Regions from separate parts of the Paenibacillus sp. FSL R10-2736 genome, predicted to be linked through region 1. Evidence: a T-box and tRNA genes for the amino acid it is inferred to sense, from the RefSeq annotation. Region 1 holds a T-box; the other holds one or more tRNA genes.
What was found. A T-box is a leader RNA that pairs with one kind of tRNA and senses whether it is charged. The one in region 1 lies ahead of pheS (phenylalanine--tRNA ligase subunit alpha), so its partner is inferred to be a tRNA-Phe.

Region 1 (9,642 bases):
TAGATGGCAGCAATGGAATCCTGCTGATCGGCAATATCGCTTTTGGCTTTATCAATGGCTGTTTTTGCCGATTCCAGCTCTTCATCTGTAGCATTATTCATCGCGATTGTTTTGTAGTTTTCCTGCTTGTTCGTAAGCTCGGTTTTGAGGTTCTCCAGCGATTTGTTGGCTTCCTTCAGCTTGTCATCGAAATCGCCCGCCACAAAGGTAATCAGCACATCGCCTTTTTTGACGACATCGCCTTTTTTAACCATGACTGTATCCACTTCACCGGCTTCTTTGGTGCGGATGCTCTCACTGTTAATTGCCGAAACGGAACCGGAGCCGGAGACACCGACGAGGATATTTCCCTTGGTCACCATTGAGGTATTCATGGGAGCGGCATTGACCTGCGGGTTCTGATCCGGCCATAATACATAGCCCAGAATACCTGCAATAGCAATAACAACAACGGCTGAGGCAATAATCATTTTCTTCTTCTTTTTCATTCAGATCCTCCATCTTACTCAAATAATATAAGGGGCCAGTTGTACCTGAGAATCTTAAGAACCGCTTGCTTCGGTGCTGCCATTGCCTGCGGCCGCTGTAGTGCCGGTATCCGTAGTTGAAGCTGCTTTGGTCACAACATCGACGGAGTAGACCTGTCCGCCAAGCTCTGTCCGCTGGCCTTGGAATTCGTCGTACAGAGTGAGCTTGTAAGTGCCTCCGCTTAAGTTCTTGAACAGTGAGCTGGTAATGGTCGTTGTGTAGGAGCCATAAGTTCCTACTGCTAAATCTGTTCCAAGGGACAGCGTTTTCTCGAAATATTGTCCATACGGGTCAGTAATGTGCAGAATCAGCTTATGGTCGAATGCTCCCATCTGGTAAGTTGTATCCCGCGAGAGATTGTAGTTAAATGCCAATGCAAGACTGGTGGTGCCTGATGTAATGGTGCCAGTGGAATTTGATATGGCCAGCGTGTAAGGATACAGGGACACAGAAGTCAGGTTGGCAGCAGGCGTAGGCACCACAGGAGCCAGAGTCAGTGCTGATGTATTCACATAAGCTGTAGCCGCGGTTCCGGCTGAAGTCAGCTTACCGTCTGCAATCTCCTGGCTGACATACAGCTGGAGGCCGTTTGTGTCCACGGCAGCTGGTATATTAGCCCAGAAGTTAACCAGGGTCTTGCCTGCCGGACTTGTGGAACTCTCCGACTGGACCGCAGTTGCCTCGAAATACTGTCCGTCTGCGGTTTTGAATTGTCCATACAGCCGGGAGAGGTCAGTCTGCCGGGTTTCTTCACTGTTCATTTCTACTTCACTGTATATGAGGTTATTGCTGGTTCCGCTGTATACAAGGGTTGAACGTTCCTTCACGCTGGCTTTTTTACCGGTCGACGTAATCTTGAACGATTCACCCACAGCCAGAGGCGTAATACCGCTGCTAAGCCCGTCCGTTGTGCCAAGAGAGAGGAACTGGGTAGTGCTGGTGCCGGAAGTTTCTTGAAGAATGATCTGGGCCTGGCTGAAATCGAGCGTATAAGGCACGCGGGCAAGAACCGAGACTTGCGTGCTGGCTCCAGGCGCAAGAACCGTGCTGGTACTCTCCGTATATAGCTGTGAGGACGAGCTCAAATCCGTCAGGTCCACTTTCAGAACACCGGTAAGTGCAGGCAGAGTAATCGTTTTGGAGGAATGATTGCTGATGGTGACCTTAGCCTGTACGATATCTTCGCTGCCCCATGGCAGACGCTGCAGGGAATTCAGTGTGACGCCGAAGGTGCCGTAGCTGTTGGTAATGCTGTTCTCTGTAGTGATATGAGTGTTGCCCGCCAGGGAATAAGGGATTTTGAAATAGGCTACAGGCAGTATTACTTTACTTGAACTGGTGCTGGTCTCACTGCTGCCATTACTGCTGTTGCTGCCGTTGCTACTGGTGCTGCTGCCCGCAGGGGCAACCATTTGCAGTTCGAGCGTATCCTGAGCCAGCTCAAGCGGAACGCTGGCGGTTAGTTCAATCAGCTTTTCTTCCAGCGGCTTTAAGGTAAGGGAGCTGAACGCAGTCGTTGTTACCGGGAAGGTATAACCTTCAGCGGATTTGACAGCAAGCTCATACGCAGGCAAAGTCACTGCTTTGGTGCCGGCATTTCTAAGGGTGAGCTGATAACTCCATACGGCATTGCCATTGTCTGCATGCACACTTGCGTCCGCGAGCTTCATGTCAACAATATTGCTGTCGATGGAGATCTTCTTGGTATAGCCGGCCGCCACGGTGAAATCAGCTGTACCCGCAGCAGGAAGGGAATAGGAGGAGACTGGAAGATAGAGCTTCAGCCCTTCATCCAGCTTGGCGATCTGCAGCGTCATCTTGGTGACGTTCATGTAGGATGGAATCTCAGTCATATAGTAGAGCGTCTTCTTCTCCTGAGGCTGAACCTTGTATTCGGAGCTGCTGTCATCCAGCGTGAGTGTGAAGGTAGAGCCGCCCGAGGATTTCAGGTATAGGCTGTAGCCCGGGTCGGTGAGCACTTTGGTGCCCAGATTCGTTATACTGAGTCCAACCTTGGCATAGACCTTGCCGTTATATTTGTAGATTTGTGCAGACTCAGCCTTGGTGTTGACCGGAATGCTGCCGAGTTCAACTTTACGGGTCTCACCGGTAAGGGAGGACAGCGAATAATTAGAAGGAATGGTGAACGTGCCGATGCGCTGTTCATAATTGGCGGCACTGAAATTCCAGCCGTACATGTTGATTTTGAGCCCTTTGGCCGAGGCGGCTGTTCCGATATTCGCATAATATGTAATGCTGGTGCTCTGCTTAGCAGCGATCTTTTTGACAGCACTGTCTGCGCTGACCGGGATTCCCTTAATGATGCTGCCGCCGGCAGTCACGATTTTGGAGAAATAATTGACCAAATTGATGCTGCTGCTTGCATTGTTAGTATAGGTGAGTGTATAAGTAAGAATATTTCCGCCGGTTTGGCTCTGAATGCCTACATTGCCCAGCTTCACACTAAGCGTGGTGCCGAGCTTGATTGCGCTGAGGCCTGTAAGACTGGAGACTTCCGTTACTGTGGCAGCTGTTTTGGCAGTGGTTGTACTGGCCGTGGCAGCAAACGCCGTGGTTCCCGCGATCCCCGCGAGTTGACTTGCAGCAAATGTACTGAGTAACAGCAGAACAAATGCCTTTCTTCGTTTAAGCATGAAATTCCCTCCCTGTATAAAAGCCGATACTATCCAAAAGCCGCCCTGTTCTAATGAGGACAGCCAGGCTTATCTCAAAAGGGAAAATATCAAAATTGGCTGAACGTTCGCTGAAAAAAAGCCCCCAAAACCGCGCTGAAGCTTAAAGGAAGCTTAAAGGAAGATAAAAATTAACCTAAAATTGTGCAACTTGTCAAAAGCGCCGTTATTGCATATAATAAATAGACATATCTTCCGAACTGGAAGATCGAGTATATTTGACACAATCCGCATAAATGCATTGATGGAGAAGAGTACGCAGTGCCTGGCTTACAGGGAGGAAGCGCCGCAGATTGAGAGCGTTTCTAAGAGAGCAGAGCTGCCGAAGTTCACTCCGGAGCAGTTCCCTGAATTCCATTCAAGGCTTCCTTGAGGGACACAGTAGGGGATACCGGCCGCAGACCGTTATTTCTGTTAAAGTGAGACATGTCTCCGCCGGTCCGAAAGAGGGAATATTGCTCTTAAGGGAAGCGTCGCAGCCGTCTAACAAGGGTGGTACCACGGTCTTTTCGTCCCTTTACCGGGAGGAAAGGCCTTTTTTTGTTGACAATACGAGATTTAAGGGGGCAGTACAAGGCATGAAAGAGAAATTGGAAGCATTGAAGGCCGAGGCATTGGCTAAGCTGCAGGAGGTAACCGATCCGCAGATTCTGAATGATTTGCGCGTCAAATACCTTGGCAAAAAAGGTGAGCTTACGGAGGTTCTGCGCGGTATGGGCGGACTCAGCGCGGAAGAACGCCCGGTGATCGGCCAGGTGGCCAATCTGGTGCGCAGTGCCATTGAAGAGGTAATCGGCACGAAGCAGGAAATCTTCCAGCAGCAGGAGACACAGAACCGCCTGAATGCGGAGAAGGTCGATGTGTCGCTGCCGGGCCGCGGCCTGCCGCAAGGCGGAATTCATCCGCTGAACCGCGTAATTCAGGAGATTGAGGATATTTTCATCGGCATGGGCTACCGGATTGAAGAAGGTCCGGAAGTAGAGACAGACTACTATAACTTCGAGGCTCTGAATCTGCCGAAGAACCATCCGGCCCGCGATATGCAGGATTCCTTCTATTTAACAGAAGATCTTCTGATGCGCACACAGACATCTCCGGTGCAGGTCCGCACGATGCAGGCTATGAAGGGCGAAACTCCGGTCAAAATCATCTGTCCGGGCAAAGTATTCCGCCGCGATGACGACGATGCGACCCACTCCTTCCAGTTCCATCAGATTGAAGGCCTGGTTATCGGCCGCAATATCCGTATGAGCGACCTGAAGGGCACCCTGCTGCAGTTCATGAAGGAAATGTTCGGTCCTACAGCAGGCATCCGCCTGCGTCCGAGCTTCTTCCCGTTCACCGAACCGAGTGTTGAGGTAGACGTGAGCTGCTTCAAATGCGGCGGCGAAGGCTGCCGCCTCTGCAAGCAGAGCGGCTGGCTGGAAATTCTCGGTGCCGGCATGGTACATCCGAATGTGCTGCGGATGGGCGGCTACGACCCTGAGATCTACAGCGGCTTCGCTTTCGGCGTAGGCGCGGAACGGATCGCGATGCTGAAGTACGGCATCGATGACATCCGCTACTTCTACACGAACGACATGGGCTTTGTGAAGCAGTTCAAGGGGATTTAGAGATTTGGCGGGTGTGCGGGGTGCGTGGGATTGGAAGGGTTGCAGTAGATTTTGAGTTGCTGTTTCTATACCTGTTAAAAATGAACCGGAGGGGGAATTTTGGAACTGTAGGAGCGGTAGCGTCCGCCTTTGTGTTTGGATTTCTACCGCGAATAGCGGTTTGAATCAGGAAATCCAAACACAACAGCGGCCGGAAGTCCAAATATTCCTTGCAGGGGCACTATTAACAGAGAGTTTTGAAGCAGGAAGGAAAGATCGTGCAGCGGCTTACTGGCAAGCGCGTCAAGCATAGGGCGGCATGGAGATAAATACATCTGAAACAAAAGGAAGTGTGCGAAAATGAAAGTATCAACCGCCTGGCTGGCTGATTATATATCGCTGGACGGGGTGACCGCTGATGAACTCGCGGACAAAATCACTACCGCCGGCATTGAGATTGACGGAGTTGAACGCCGTAACAAAGGGATTTCCGGAATCGTAACCGGCTATGTGAAATCCAAAGAGAAGCATCCGGACGCCGACAAGCTGAACATCTGCATCGTGGATGCCGGACAGGGCGAGGATCTGCAGATTGTCTGCGGTGCCAAGAATGTCGCAGCGGGACAGAAGGTTCCGGTCGCACTGGTTGGCGCTAAGCTGCCCGGACTGGAAATCAAGAAAGCTAAGCTGCGCGGCGTGCTGTCGCAGGGGATGATCTGCTCGGCCAAAGAGCTGGGGCTGAACGACAAGCTGCTGCCCAAAGAGCTTCAGGAAGGTATTCTCGTATTGCCTGAGAATACGGAAGTCGGCCAGGATATTCTGAAGGTGCTTGGCCTGAACGATGAGATCCTGGATTTCGACCTGACGCCTAACCGCTCCGACTGTCTGAGCATGATCGGTGCTGCTTATGAAGTGAGCGCAATTCTGGGCCGTGACCTGCAGCTGGCAGATCCGGCGGCAGAGCTTGTGGAAGCAGGCGGACGGGCAGCGGATTCCATCACTGTCAATATTGAAAATGAAGAATACTGCAGCCATTATGCAGTGCGTTATATTGCCGGTGTGAAGACAGCTCCATCCCCGCTGTGGATTCAGAACCGCCTGATGGCGGCCGGGGTACGCCCGATCAACAACATCGTCGATATTACCAACTATGTGATGCTGGAATACGGACAGCCGCTGCATGCGTTTGACGGTGATCAGCTGGCAGGCGGAACGATTGGTGTGCGGTTCGCTCATGAAGGCGAGCTGCTGACAACACTTGACGGCCAGGAGCGCAAGCTGGAGCCGCAGATGCTTGTCATCGCTGACGGGTCAGGAGCTATCGGCCTGGCTGGCGTTATGGGCGGATTATCGACTGAGGTTACAGCAAATACCGTCAATATCGTATTGGAATCCGCCAAATTCGACGGCGGGACTGTACGCAAGACCTCGCGTCAGCTGGGTCTGCGTTCTGAAGCTTCCCAGCGCTTCGAGAAGGAAGTCGATCCGAATGCCGTCATTCCTGCACTTAACCGTGCAGCTGCTCTAATCGCCCGCTATGCCGGCGGCTCTGTGCATGAAGGTATTGTTCAGGCAGGCAGTGCCTCTGCCGAGGAGAAAGTACTGACCCTGTCGCTGGAGAAGCTGAATCAATATCTGGGTACCGAGCTGTCTTTGCTGGAAGTGAAGACCCTGTTTGGCCGTCTGCACTTCAAGTGCGGTGATGCTGCCCAGGGAATCGTTGAAGTTCAGGTTCCCACGCGGCGAGGCGACATCAGCTATGATGTGGATCTCATAGAAGAGATTGCCCGCCTGTACGGATATGACAACATCCCGACAACCCTAATTGAAGGGACTACTACACCGGGGGCACTCACCAGAGAGCAGTTCCTGCGCCGTGAGCTCCGCCGCCTGCTGGCTCTTGGCGGGTATCAGGAGGTTATGGGCTATTCCTTCATCCAGCCGGAACAGAGCAAGCTCTTCCCGGCACTTGCGGACGGCAAGCTCTCCGTGAAGCTGGCGATGCCGATGAGTGAGGAACGCAGCGTGCTGCGTACCAGCCTTCTGCCGCAGCTTCTGGACATTGCCCTCTATAACACCAACCGCCGTCAAGGCGATCTGGCGCTGTTCGAAATCGGCAATGTTTTCTTCACTGATGAAGAAGTGCTTACCCGCCAGCCCGGTGAACTGCCGGTACTTGGACTGCTGCTGAGCGGTACACGTGCTGCCAAGCAGTGGAATGTAGCGGCCGAGCCTGTAGATTTCTTCGATCTTAAGGGGGCGCTTGAAACTGTATTTGCCCACCTTGGCCTTACGGACCGCATAATCTATGAAGGGGATGCTCCTGAAGGCTACCATCCGGGACGCTCTGCTTCGGTCTACCTGCTGCAGGCTGAAGGCCGCGATAAGATCGGTACCATCGGACAGCTGCATCCGGAACTTCAGCGCCAGATGGATCTGGAGGATACTTATGTAGCTGAAGTGCTGCTACAGCCGCTATATGATGCGGCGCGTGCCCAATTACAGTACAGTGAGCTTCACCGCTTCCCTGGCATGGAACGGGATATTGCGGTAGTTGTAGACGCAGAAGTTCCTGCAGGGCACCTGATAGCTTCCATCCGTGAACATGGCGGAACACTGCTGCAGAATGTGCAAGTGTTCGATGTGTACACCGGCGGCAAAATGGAAGCAGGAAAGAAGAGCGTAGCCCTCTCGCTGCTGTACCGTCATACGGACCGTACACTTACCGATGAAGAGGTTGTGGAAGTGCATGACAGAGTCGTTTCTGCCCTGGAGCAAACTTTTGGCGCAGAATTAAGAAAATAGCAGGAATTGTGCAAAGCCGCAGCGAATCCATTTAGAAACCGATTCGCTGCGGCTTTGCTGTACCCTTGTGAAGTACGGAGTCCGGTTTAAATCTATGAAATGAACACGTTTTTTTTGCCAAAGGTTAAGGAATAACGCTACAATAGCAGTAAGGAAATCAGCTTAGAATCCGCACACATACAAAGGAGGGCACAACTGTGGCTATGGACCGGACTCGTGTCGCCGTGGAGATATACGGAACTTCCTATAAACTTGTCGGAAGCAGCACTGAATATATGAAGCAGGTTGCCCGTTATGTCGATGAGCATATGCGTGCAATATCCAAATCACATTCCAGACTGGATACCCCGCGGATCGCGGTGCTTGCAGCTGTACATATGGCAGAGCAGGCTATCCAGGTTCAGGATTTCAAGAATGAATTGAATATGCTGACCGGTGAACGTACCGAGTTGCGCGTGGAGGTATCACGCCTTCAAGAGGCGCAGCGCGAACGGCAGGAAGAATACGAGAAGCTTGAAGCGGCTGCCAAGGAAGAAGCGGCGCGGCTGATTGCCGCCGTGGAAGAAGAACGCGCAAGGCATCTGGAGCTGCAGGAGCAGGAGCGCCAGATGCACGTACAGCTGCTGGAGGAAGAGAAGCAGGCTGCTGCTTCCAGCCGCGGGCAGCTGACAGATGAACTGCAGGCGCGCGAAGCAGAGCTGAAAGCGCTGCGGGAGACTTATGAAGCAGAGCAGGCTGCAAGCCGCGAAGCTGCAAGACAGGAGCTGGAAGCGGCTGAAGCGTTACGGCTGCAGCAGCTTGAAGAGCTGAAGGCTGCTCATCTGCAGGAGCTGGAGCAGCTCCAGGAGACACTAACCCGTGAGAAAGCGGAGACGTTGGCAGGTCTGGAGCAGGAGCTGATTCAGACCCGGGAGTCTATGGGCAGTGAGATTGTTGAGATCCGTACTACCTTGAGCAAGGAGCTCGCCGATACCAAGGCAGCGCTCACCAGTGAGCTCAGCGGAGAGCGGGAAGCGTTTGAGAAGGAGCTGGCCAAGAATAAGGAGCTACGGCAATCCCAGGGGACGCAGGAGCACAGGCACAAGCAGCAGCTTCAGGAGCTGGAGAAGCAGCTTGGTGAGTTGCGCGGCGGAACCGGGCAGCTACAGTCCCGGCTGCGCGCGGCGGAAGCCGGGCTCAAGGGCGAGCGCGATGCGCGCCTGACGCTGCTCGCGCAGTACGAAGCTGTGCTGAAGCGGGAGGAGCAGCTTGGCGAAGAGCTGCGCCTTGCGGCAGAGCAAGGGCAGCAGCATAGCGCAGAGCTGGAGGAAGTGCGCCAGCGTTACGTGCAGGCGCAGGATGAAGCAGCGGGACTTAACAGTGCGCTGCAGGAAACAGCGGACAAGCTAAGTGCAGCACTGGAAGAACTGCAGACTGCCAATGAGCTCAGCGGTCTGCTGAATGATGAGCTGGAGGGGCTGCGCCAGCGTTATGAGCTGACGCAGGAAGAAGCGTCGTCTCTCCGCAAATCTCTGCGGGAGACGACGGATAATCTGAGCCGGACACAGGCGGAATTTGACCGTACCGCGCTTGAAGCAAGCTCCTGGCAGGAGCTGGCGAACAAGCATATGGAGGATATCGGCGAGCTGGAGATGAACCTTCTGGAAGCCGGGGAGAAATCGGCAGCGCTGCAGCGTGAAGTCGAGACCCTCCGCGGACAGGCGGATGGAATGGTGCAGCAGCTTGACCTGGAAGCCCAGCTTCGTGCTGAGGCAGAGCAGGAAGCTGCCCTTCATCAGGAAGCGGCAGAGGCAGCCCGTAAGGAACTGGCGGCGCTGCGCGGCCGCTACGAAGAGCTGATCGCCCAGTATGATGAAATTTTGCAGGATGGCGAACAGCTGAAGGAACGTTATGAGCTCCTGGAAGCTGAAGGCGAGGAAGCTGCGCGGCGTCTGGAAGAGCTGTACGAGGCGGGCCGCGAAGCTGCCGCAGCGGCGGCGGAGCAGCAGGAGGCGCTCCGCGAGACCAGGGAGTACGAAGCTTCA
Region 2 (9,642 bases), on a different contig from region 1:
TTCACTTTACGCAGTTTCAGACCGAAAGCCATGTTCTGATACACGCTCATATGCGGGTACAGGGCGTAGGATTGGAATACCATCGCGATATCGCGGTCTTTAGGAGCCACGTCATTCACTACACGGTCACCAATGTACATTTTACCTTCAGAGATTTCTTCAAGACCTGCGATCATACGCAGTGTTGTGGATTTACCGCAACCGGAAGGACCAACCAGTACGAGAAATTCCTTATCTTTAATATCAAGATTGATATCGATTACTGTTGCTTTATCGGAACCCGGGTATTTTTTGAAAATATGCTCTAAACGTACGCCTGCCATTGTATTTCCCCCTCGAGTCAATTATTGGATTAGAAAATCAAACGCTTTCTTGTACACTTATCTTACCCCAGACCAGGTCTCCTGGCTATTTGTAAGGTTCACAAAAATCCTATTTTCTTTTCGTCACTTTATACAATAACATGGCTAACTTCACAATCGCCGCATCCCCGAAACTGCGGACATCGGCTCCCGTTTCCTGTTTGATCTTGTCGAGTCTGTACAGGAGTGTATTCCGGTGGATATACAGCTTCTTCGCGGTTTCGCTGACATTGCAGTCCATTTCAAAAAAAGTCTCCAGCGTCAACAGCATTTCCTTATCCGCCAGCACAGCCGTATAATCACCGATCTGACCCAGCAGCTGTCTGCGGCGGTCATCGGGGATACTGTTCACCAGACGCTCCATATGAAGCTCCCACGGCAGATGGATATAATCGCCTACCTGGAAGATCCGGCCCAGAATAATCGTCTCGCGCAGCAGAGCTACGGAGCCTGTCAGGCCTTTAACCGGAATGATGGCCGGAGAAACCGCCAGATGGAAGACGCCGACCCATTCACTCGCGATCAGTTCATGCAGTCCCATAGAGGTCTGAGACAGCAGATCCTCAGCACTTTCTTCCTCATCTTCCTTATCATCTCCGCCGGTGAGCAGTTCCTTACGGGCTAAAATTAACCATTCCTTATCCAACAGCGGAATTAGCAGGACTTCGTTCTCGAAATAACTGCGCAGCAGCTTCATTAACGAACGGTATGTCATCTGCGGATTATGGACATTCTCACTAACCAGCAAAAAAGGAATCATATCCCCGAACAGCCGGCCTTTCAGCGTAATATCATCCGGAATCTCTGTATCATCCTTCTCTTGCTCAAGCTGCGAGTTCAACCAGCCGCTAAGCTGACGGGCTTCCATCTCTCCTTCTTCCTTAAGCCCGGTAGCCTTGAGGGCTACCGCGAAATTACGGCCCGCATAATTGACCAGCTGCAGTTCCAGAGGCGACAGCCCTTCTGTCTCCACCCACACCGCGGTTATACGCCCGTCATTCTCATATAGGGGAATCCACAAATATCCCTCATGAAAGACCGCCTGCTCTTGATCCTTCTCCGTGCCCATGCCAAAAAGAGAAGCTGAATGCTGCCTCCCGAGCTGCTTGATTCCGGTTCTCTTTCCGGTGAGTTGCTCCAATTTTTGACGCAAAACCTCACTATCCATCGTCACCATTCTCCACCACTTTTGCTCTTTTCGCTTATTTTATCATATTTTGCTGCAAATTGCGGAATAGCTCTCCTGAACCCTGAGTGACATTTGATCAGTTGTGTATCAAAAGTCTATTTTGCTGCATAATGCTTCTTGGCTGGAGGCAGACTTACCGGATTCATCTTTTTCAAAGTCTTATGCATCCAGATCCCGGCAATGGCTCCTTCGCCCATAGCGACCGTCGCCTGCTCCGCATGCACTGCAACATCTCCTGCCACCCATACATGCTCGATATTAGTCATTAATGAACGTTTATTCGCCTCCACATGCTTGTTCTTATGAAGCGTTACTCCAAGCTGTGCAGCTAGCTCAGAATGTACCGGATTCTGGCCAAAAGCAATAAATCCGCGCTCTGCCGGCAGAACCTCACCGTTCTCCAAGGCTACCGCCTTAATTCTTCCGTTCTCTTCCTCAATGCGGGCAACCGGTTCTTCGATATACTGTATATCCTCATCCCGCAGCCGGTTACGATTTTCCTCCGAGACGGGTGTACATTCATGATTAATGTAGGTCAAGTCACCTGTGCGTTCCCTTAAAACAAAAGCCATATTAGCGCCCACATCACCAGAGCCTATCAATACGGTCTGCCGGTTCTGAATTTCAAAGCCATCACAGTCCGGGCAAACATAGATCGTCATGCCAAGGGCAGGCCGTAAGCCCGGCAGCTCAGGAAACCGGTCCATTACTCCTGTAGCAAGCAGCAGAGTCCGGCCTGCATATTGCTGCCCCCCGGTTCCGTGAAGTATGAATAATTCGTCCGGCTTCTCGGCTTTTACTATTCTATCCTTCTGAAACGCTACACCTGCCCTTTCCGCCTGAAGTCTCCCCCTGGCCCGCAGTTCCTCACCCGGCACACCGTCAGGCCAGCCCAATATATTATGATAATTCCGGCATATGCTTGATCTTCCGCCTCCTGCATCAATTACAAGCACCTGATGGACCGAGTAACGTCCCAATTGAATAGCCGCCTGAAGCCCCGCAAAACCGCCGCCCACTATAATCGCATCATATATCAATTGTCATTCCCTCATTTCTACAGCAGTATAGACTTATAATTAAACGAGGGGAGCTATTTTAAACGAAATCCGGGTAATTTATATACTTTTTAATATTCAGACCTCCAGAAAACATAAAAAAAGCCATCACATGAACGTGATGACTTGATTGGGATGAGCCATGAAGGACTCGAACCTTCGACACCCTGATTAAAAGTCAGGTGCTCTACCAACTGAGCTAATGGCTCATAAAAAGGGATGGAGGCTGATGGATTCGAACCACCGAACACGTACGTGAGCAGATTTACAGTCTGATGCGTTTGGCCACTTCGCTAAGCCTCCATAATGGTGGCGCGGGAGGGAATCGAACCCCCGACACAAGGATTTTCAGTCCTTTGCTCTACCGACTGAGCTACCGAGCCATAAAAACAAGCCTTAAAACAAAAAAATGGCGGAACCGACGGGATTCGAACCCGCGATCTCCTGCGTGACAGGCAGGCATGTTAGGCCAACTACACCACGGTTCCACAATTTAATGTAAAAAATGGTGCCGGCGAGAGGACTTGAACCCCCAACCTACTGATTACAAGTCAGTTGCTCTACCAGTTGAGCTACACCGGCACGGTGTAAGGTGGATCTAAGATTTAAAAATGGTGGAGGCTGAGGGGTTCGAACCCCCGACCCTCTGCTTGTAAGGCAGATGCTCTCCCAGCTGAGCTAAGCCTCCGGGTATGTATGGTAGCGGCAGAGGGGATCGAACCCCCGACCTCACGGGTATGAACCGTACGCTCTAGCCAGCTGAGCTACGCCGCCACACTACAAGTATTGGATTTATAATGGCGGAGAGAGAGGGATTCGAACCCTCGCACCGCTTACGCAGTCTAACCCCTTAGCAGAGGGTCCCCTTATAGCCACTTGGGTATCTCTCCAAATAAATGGTAGCCATGTAAATCCGCACAGGAAATTAATTCCTGAAAACTGAATCCGAAACGAATCTGCGTTGTTCGAAAGTTGGATAAGCCCTCGACCGATTAGTATTGGTCAGCTCCATGCATTGCTGCACTTCCACCTCCAACCTATCTACCTCGTCGTCTTCAAGGGGTCTTACTAATTGGGAAATCTCATCTTGAGGGGGGCTTCACGCTTAGATGCTTTCAGCGCTTATCCCGTCCGTACGTAGCTACTCAGCCATGCTCCTGGCGGAACAACTGATGCACCAGCGGTACGTCCATCCCGGTCCTCTCGTACTAAGGACAGCTCCTCTCAAATTTCCTGCGCCCACGACAGATAGGGACCGAACTGTCTCACGACGTTCTGAACCCAGCTCGCGTACCGCTTTAATGGGCGAACAGCCCAACCCTTGGGACCTACTTCAGCCCCAGGATGCGATGAGCCGACATCGAGGTGCCAAACCTCCCCGTCGATGTGGACTCTTGGGGGAGATAAGCCTGTTATCCCCAGGGTAGCTTTTATCCGTTGAGCGATGGCCCTTCCATGCGGTACCACCGGATCACTAAGTCCGACTTTCGTCCCTGCTCGACTTGTAGGTCTCGCAGTCAAGCTCCCTTATGCCTTTGCACTCTGCGAATGATTTCCAACCATTCTGAGGGAACCTTTGAACGCCTCCGTTACTCTTTAGGAGGCGACCGCCCCAGTCAAACTGCCCGCCTGACACGGTCCCCGTACCCGGTAAGGGCACTAGGTTAGAACCTAGATACGATCAGGGTGGTATCCCAACGGCGCCTCCGCAGAAGCTTGCGCTCCTGCCTCAACGGCTCCCACCTATCCTGTACAGATCGTACCCAAATTCAATATCAAGCTGCAGTAAAGCTCCATGGGGTCTTTCCGTCTTGTCGCGGGTAACCTGCATCTTCACAGGTATTAAAATTTCACCGGATCTCTCGTTGAGACAGCGCCCAAGTCGTTACGCCATTCGTGCGGGTCAGAATTTACCTGACAAGGAATTTCGCTACCTTAGGACCGTTATAGTTACGGCCGCCGTTTACTGGGGCTTCGGTTCACAGCTTCGGGTTTAACCCCTAACCACTCCCCTTAACCTTCCAGCACCGGGCAGGCGTCAGCCCGTATACTTCGCCTTGCGGCTTCGCACAGACCTGTGTTTTTGCTAAACAGTCGCTTGGGCCTTTTCACTGCGGCCCCCTCGGGCTATTCACCCTACCGAGGCACCTCTTCTCCCGAAGTTACGAGGTCATTTTGCCGAGTTCCTTAACGAGAGTTCTTCCGCGCGCCTTAGAATTCTCTTCTCGCCTACCTGTGTCGGTTTGCGGTACGGGCACCTTCTCCTGGCTAGAGGCTTTTCTTGGCAGTGTGAGATCATGACCTTCGCTACTACAATTTTCGCTCCCCATCACAGCCCAGCCTTAATGATGTGCGGATTTGCCTACACATCAGCCTCACTGCTTAGACGGACACATCCATCAGTCCGCGTCACTACCCTCCTGCGTCACCCCATCGCTCATAGCGGATTACGGTGGTACAGTAATTTCAAACTGTTGTCCTTCGACTACGCCTTTCGGCCTCGCCTTAGGTCCCGACTTACCCTGAGCGGACGAGCCTTCCTCAGGAAACCTTGGGCTTTCGGCGGATCAGATTCTCACTGATCTTTTCGTTACTCATACCGGCATTCTCACTTGTATGCTGTCCAGCGCTCCTTACGGTACACCTTCAACCTACATACAACGCTCCCCTACCCCAGATACAAAGTATCTAGCCATAGCTTCGGTGGTGTGTTTAGCCCCGTTACATTTTCGGCGCAGAGTCACTCGACCAGTGAGCTATTACGCACTCTTTCAATGGTGGCTGCTTCTAAGCCAACATCCTGGTTGTCTGTGCAACTCCACATCCTTTCCCACTTAACACACACTTGGGGACCTTAGCTGATGGTCTGGGCTGTTTCCCTTTTGACAATGGATCTTAGCACTCACTGTCTGACTCCCGGCAAGAAGTTAATGGCATTCGGAGTTTGACTGAGCTTGGTAACCCTTGCGGGCCCCGCACCCAATCAGTGCTCTACCTCCACCACTCCATTCACCGAGGCTAGCCCTAAAGCTATTTCGGGGAGAACCAGCTATCTCCGAGTTCGATTGGAATTTCTCCGCTACCCCCACCTCATCCCCGCATTTTTCAACATGCGTGGGTTCGGGCCTCCAGTGCGTGTTACCGCACCTTCACCCTGGACAGGGGTAGATCACACGGTTTCGGGTCTACGTCCACATACTCAATCGCCCTATTCAGACTCGCTTTCGCTGCGGCTCCGGCTTCTCACCTTAACCTTGCATGTTAAACGTAACTCGCCGGTTCATTCTACAAAAGGCACGCCATCACCCAGTAATAGGGCTCTGACTTTTTGTAAGCACACGGTTTCAGGTTCTATTTCACTCCCCTTCCGGGGTGCTTTTCACCTTTCCCTCACGGTACTGTTTCACTATCGGTCGCCAGGTAGTATTTAGCCTTAGCAGATGGTCCTGCTGGATTCATACGGGGTTTCACGTGCCCCGCACTACTCGGGATCCGTCTCGGAGAGAACACAGTTTAGGCTACAGGGCTTTTACCTCTATCGCGGGCCTTTCCAGACCTCTTCGCCTACCATATTCCTTTGTAACTCCATGTGAGACGTCCCACAACCCCAAGAGGCAAGCCCCTTGGTTTAGGCTGTTCCGCGTTCGCTCGCCGCTACTGACGGAATCACTATTGTTTTCTCTTCCTCAGGGTACTTAGATGTTTCAGTTCCCCTGGTCTGCCTCTGCGTATCCTATGTATTCAGATACGAGTAACTGCGAATTACCACAGCTGGGTTTCCCCATTCGGACACCCCCGGATCAAAGCTTGCTTACAGCTCCCCGAGGCAGTTTCGTTGTTCGCCACGTCCTTCGTCGGCTCCTGGCGCCTAGGCATCCTCCGTGTGCTCTTATTAGCTTAACCACAATTTTCTCCGCAGGAGAAATATTGAACATTGAATTGCTTCAAAGCCCGTTATTTCCTGACGAATGAATTGTATCAACTAATAACTATTTCAACTTGCTTACACAAGTTTCAGCTAAAAGATGTTCTAAAACGCAAATTCGTTTCGGTATCCAGTTTTCAAGGATCAAGTTCTTGCATATAATCTTGTAAAGAAGTATTGGTGGAGCCAAGCGGGATCGAACCGCTGACCTCCTGCTTGCAAGGCAGGCGCTCTCCCAGCTGAGCTATGGCCCCATATAGGTATTCAATTCTAAAATGTTATATGGTGGGCCTTGGTGGACTCGAACCACCGACCTCACCCTTATCAGAGGTGCGCTCTAACCAACTGAGCTAAAAGCCCATATAACAGATAACATTGTGAATCAACCAATAAATTGATTGTTCGCTTGGCGGCGTCCTACTCTCCCAGGACCCTTCGGTCCAAGTACCATCGGCGCTGGAGGGCTTAACGGTCGTGTTCGGGATGGGTACGTGTGGAACCCCTCCGCTATCGCCACCAAACGCATACGAAAGAGACTTGCTCTTTCAAAACTGAACACGAGTGAGTGTCCGAACCCGAAGGTTCTATTGTGGAAGCTTTAGCTTCCGATTTGAATGTCACCGTTGCAGGTGACGATTCTCCATAGAAAGGAGGTGATCCAGCCGCACCTTCCGATACGGCTACCTTGTTACGACTTCACCCCAATCATCTACCCCACCTTCGGCGGCTGGCTCCCTTGCGGGTTACCCCACCGACTTCGGGTGTTGTAAACTCTCGTGGTGTGACGGGCGGTGTGTACAAGACCCGGGAACGTATTCACCGCGGCATGCTGATCCGCGATTACTAGCAATTCCGACTTCATGCAGGCGAGTTGCAGCCTGCAATCCGAACTGAGACCGGCTTTGCTGGGATTGGCTCCACCTCGCGGTTTCGCTTCCCGTTGTACCGGCCATTGTAGTACGTGTGTAGCCCAGGTCATAAGGGGCATGATGATTTGACGTCATCCCCACCTTCCTCCGGTTTGTCACCGGCAGTCACTCTAGAGTGCCCAGCTTAACCTGCTGGCAACTAAAGTCAAGGGTTGCGCTCGTTGCGGGACTTAACCCAACATCTCACGACACGAGCTGACGACAACCATGCACCACCTGTCTCCGATGCTCCGAAGAGGGGCACTATCTCTAATGCTTTCATCGGGATGTCAAGACCTGGTAAGGTTCTTCGCGTTGCTTCGAATTAAACCACATACTCCACTGCTTGTGCGGGTCCCCGTCAATTCCTTTGAGTTTCAGTCTTGCGACCGTACTCCCCAGGCGGAGTGCTTACTGTGTTAACTTCGGCACCAAGGGTATCGAAACCCCTAACACCTAGCACTCATCGTTTACGGCGTGGACTACCAGGGTATCTAATCCTGTTTGCTCCCCACGCTTTCGCGCCTCAGCGTCAGTTACAGCCCAGAAAGTCGCCTTCGCCACTGGTGTTCCTCCACATATCTACGCATTTCACCGCTACACGTGGAATTCCACTTTCCTCTTCTGTACTCAAGTCACCCAGTTTCCAGTGCGACCCCAGGTTGAGCCCAAGGTTTAAACACCAGACTTAAATGACCGCCTGCGCGCGCTTTACGCCCAATAATTCCGGACAACGCTTGCCCCCTACGTATTACCGCGGCTGCTGGCACGTAGTTAGCCGGGGCTTTCTTCTCAGGTACCGTCACTCCGGTAGCAGTTACTCTACCGGACGTTCTTCCCTGGCAACAGAGCTTTACGATCCGAAAACCTTCATCACTCACGCGGCATTGCTCCGTCAGGCTTTCGCCCATTGCGGAAGATTCCCTACTGCTGCCTCCCGTAGGAGTCTGGGCCGTGTCTCAGTCCCAGTGTGGCCGTTCACCCTCTCAGGTCGGCTACGCATCGTCGCCTTGGTGAGCCGTTACCCCACCAACTAGCTAATGCGCCGCAGGCCCATCCCCAAGTGGCAGATTGCTCCGCCTTTCATTCTCTCTTCAGGAGAGGAAAGAAATTATCCGGTATTAGCTACCGTTTCCGGTAGTTATCCCAGTCTTGAGGGCAGGTTGCCTACGTGTTACTCACCCGTCCGCCGCTAAGTTAATCCAGAGCAAGCTCCTTCATAACTCCGCTCGACTTGCATGTATTAGGCATGCCGCCAGCGTTCGTCCTGAGCCAGGATCAAACTCTCCAAATTGTATTTAGAAAGAGCGATTGCTCATTTTGAAACACCTGACGAGAATTTTCATTCTCTATTTCGGAAGTCACTTTCGTGATTTCCCACTCACTCGTTGTTCAGTTTTCAAAGATCAATGTCTCATCTTTTGTCGCCGTTATTTGTTTCAGCAGCGACCTTTATAATATATCACAGCACCTTTGTTTCAGTCAAGCTTTTTTTTAATTTCTTTTTTCGCTTTAGCTTTCAGCAAGTTATCCGAGAACATCTTGCTCAAAGGGCCGAGACTTAATGTATCATAAATCCACAACCCTCGTCAACCATTAAAACAAAGTTAATTTTAAACCCAGCAGCAATAGTACCCCGGGCAGCCCAAGAATCGTTACTGCGCCTATGGTTGTGGGATTCAGCGGGATGTGTACATCCGTTAGAATACCGGAGAAGTTAACGATATAAATGCCGATTGCAGCCAGAATAAGATGAGTTCCAAATACACTTATCCATGCCCACCCCAGTTTTTTTCTGAATACAATCAGTATTAACAGGAGTCCTGACAGAATCAGCACACCCAATGCAACAGTTCTTAGCATTGCGATCCCCCCTTCAATAATTATTCCGGTTACATCGGCAGCTGGCTCCGGTTCAGCCCCAGTCTCTTGGCATGCTTAAGATGGATCTGGTATTTACGCTCGGCCGCCTCGAGTATATAGATGGCATAATCAATCTGATCCTGCCCCATTGCCTCATCAAACATCAGATATGCCCGTTCCCACTCCGACTGCGCTTTGCGGACTTCATGGTACACAGTACCCCACTCTTCTTCCGTATGGGCATTATTCGCCCCTTCTGCATCTCTGCCCAGCCATTTCGTGTTCCACCATCCCATTGCAATCCCCTCCTATGAATGACTACTGGCGCAGCCGGTGC

Region 2: it has a tRNA-Phe gene. The T-box ahead of pheS (phenylalanine--tRNA ligase subunit alpha) is inferred to sense a tRNA for this amino acid. The anticodon was not compared.

What each region holds. Positions count from the first base shown of each region.
Region 1 covers NZ_JBBOBN010000001.1:5,372,260-5,381,901, reverse strand. The annotation lists gene NSQ73_RS23065 (efflux RND transporter periplasmic adaptor subunit) at 1-488, opposite strand, end outside; gene NSQ73_RS23060 (hypothetical protein) at 543-3,182, opposite strand; T-box leader at 3,454-3,741, shown strand; gene pheS (phenylalanine--tRNA ligase subunit alpha) at 3,800-4,834, shown strand; gene pheT (phenylalanine--tRNA ligase subunit beta) at 5,174-7,618, shown strand; gene NSQ73_RS23045 (hypothetical protein) at 7,816-9,642, shown strand, end outside.
Region 2 covers NZ_JBBOBN010000002.1:607,730-617,371, reverse strand. The annotation lists gene NSQ73_RS30915 (ABC transporter ATP-binding protein) at 1-323, opposite strand, end outside; gene NSQ73_RS30910 (PucR family transcriptional regulator) at 433-1,530, opposite strand; gene NSQ73_RS30905 (NAD(P)/FAD-dependent oxidoreductase) at 1,647-2,591, opposite strand; tRNA gene NSQ73_RS30900 (tRNA-Lys) at 2,746-2,818, opposite strand; tRNA gene NSQ73_RS30895 (tRNA-Tyr) at 2,830-2,912, opposite strand; tRNA gene NSQ73_RS30890 (tRNA-Phe) at 2,917-2,992, opposite strand; tRNA gene NSQ73_RS30885 (tRNA-Asp) at 3,020-3,097, opposite strand; tRNA gene NSQ73_RS30880 (tRNA-Thr) at 3,116-3,191, opposite strand; tRNA gene NSQ73_RS30875 (tRNA-Val) at 3,222-3,297, opposite strand; tRNA gene NSQ73_RS30870 (tRNA-Met) at 3,307-3,383, opposite strand; tRNA gene NSQ73_RS30865 (tRNA-Ser) at 3,408-3,499, opposite strand; rRNA gene NSQ73_RS30860 (23S ribosomal RNA) at 3,582-6,512, opposite strand; tRNA gene NSQ73_RS30855 (tRNA-Ala) at 6,713-6,788, opposite strand; tRNA gene NSQ73_RS30850 (tRNA-Ile) at 6,818-6,894, opposite strand; rRNA gene rrf (5S ribosomal RNA) at 6,939-7,055, opposite strand; rRNA gene NSQ73_RS30840 (16S ribosomal RNA) at 7,181-8,736, opposite strand; gene NSQ73_RS30835 (pro-sigmaK processing inhibitor BofA family protein) at 9,039-9,305, opposite strand; gene NSQ73_RS30830 (DUF2508 family protein) at 9,335-9,601, opposite strand.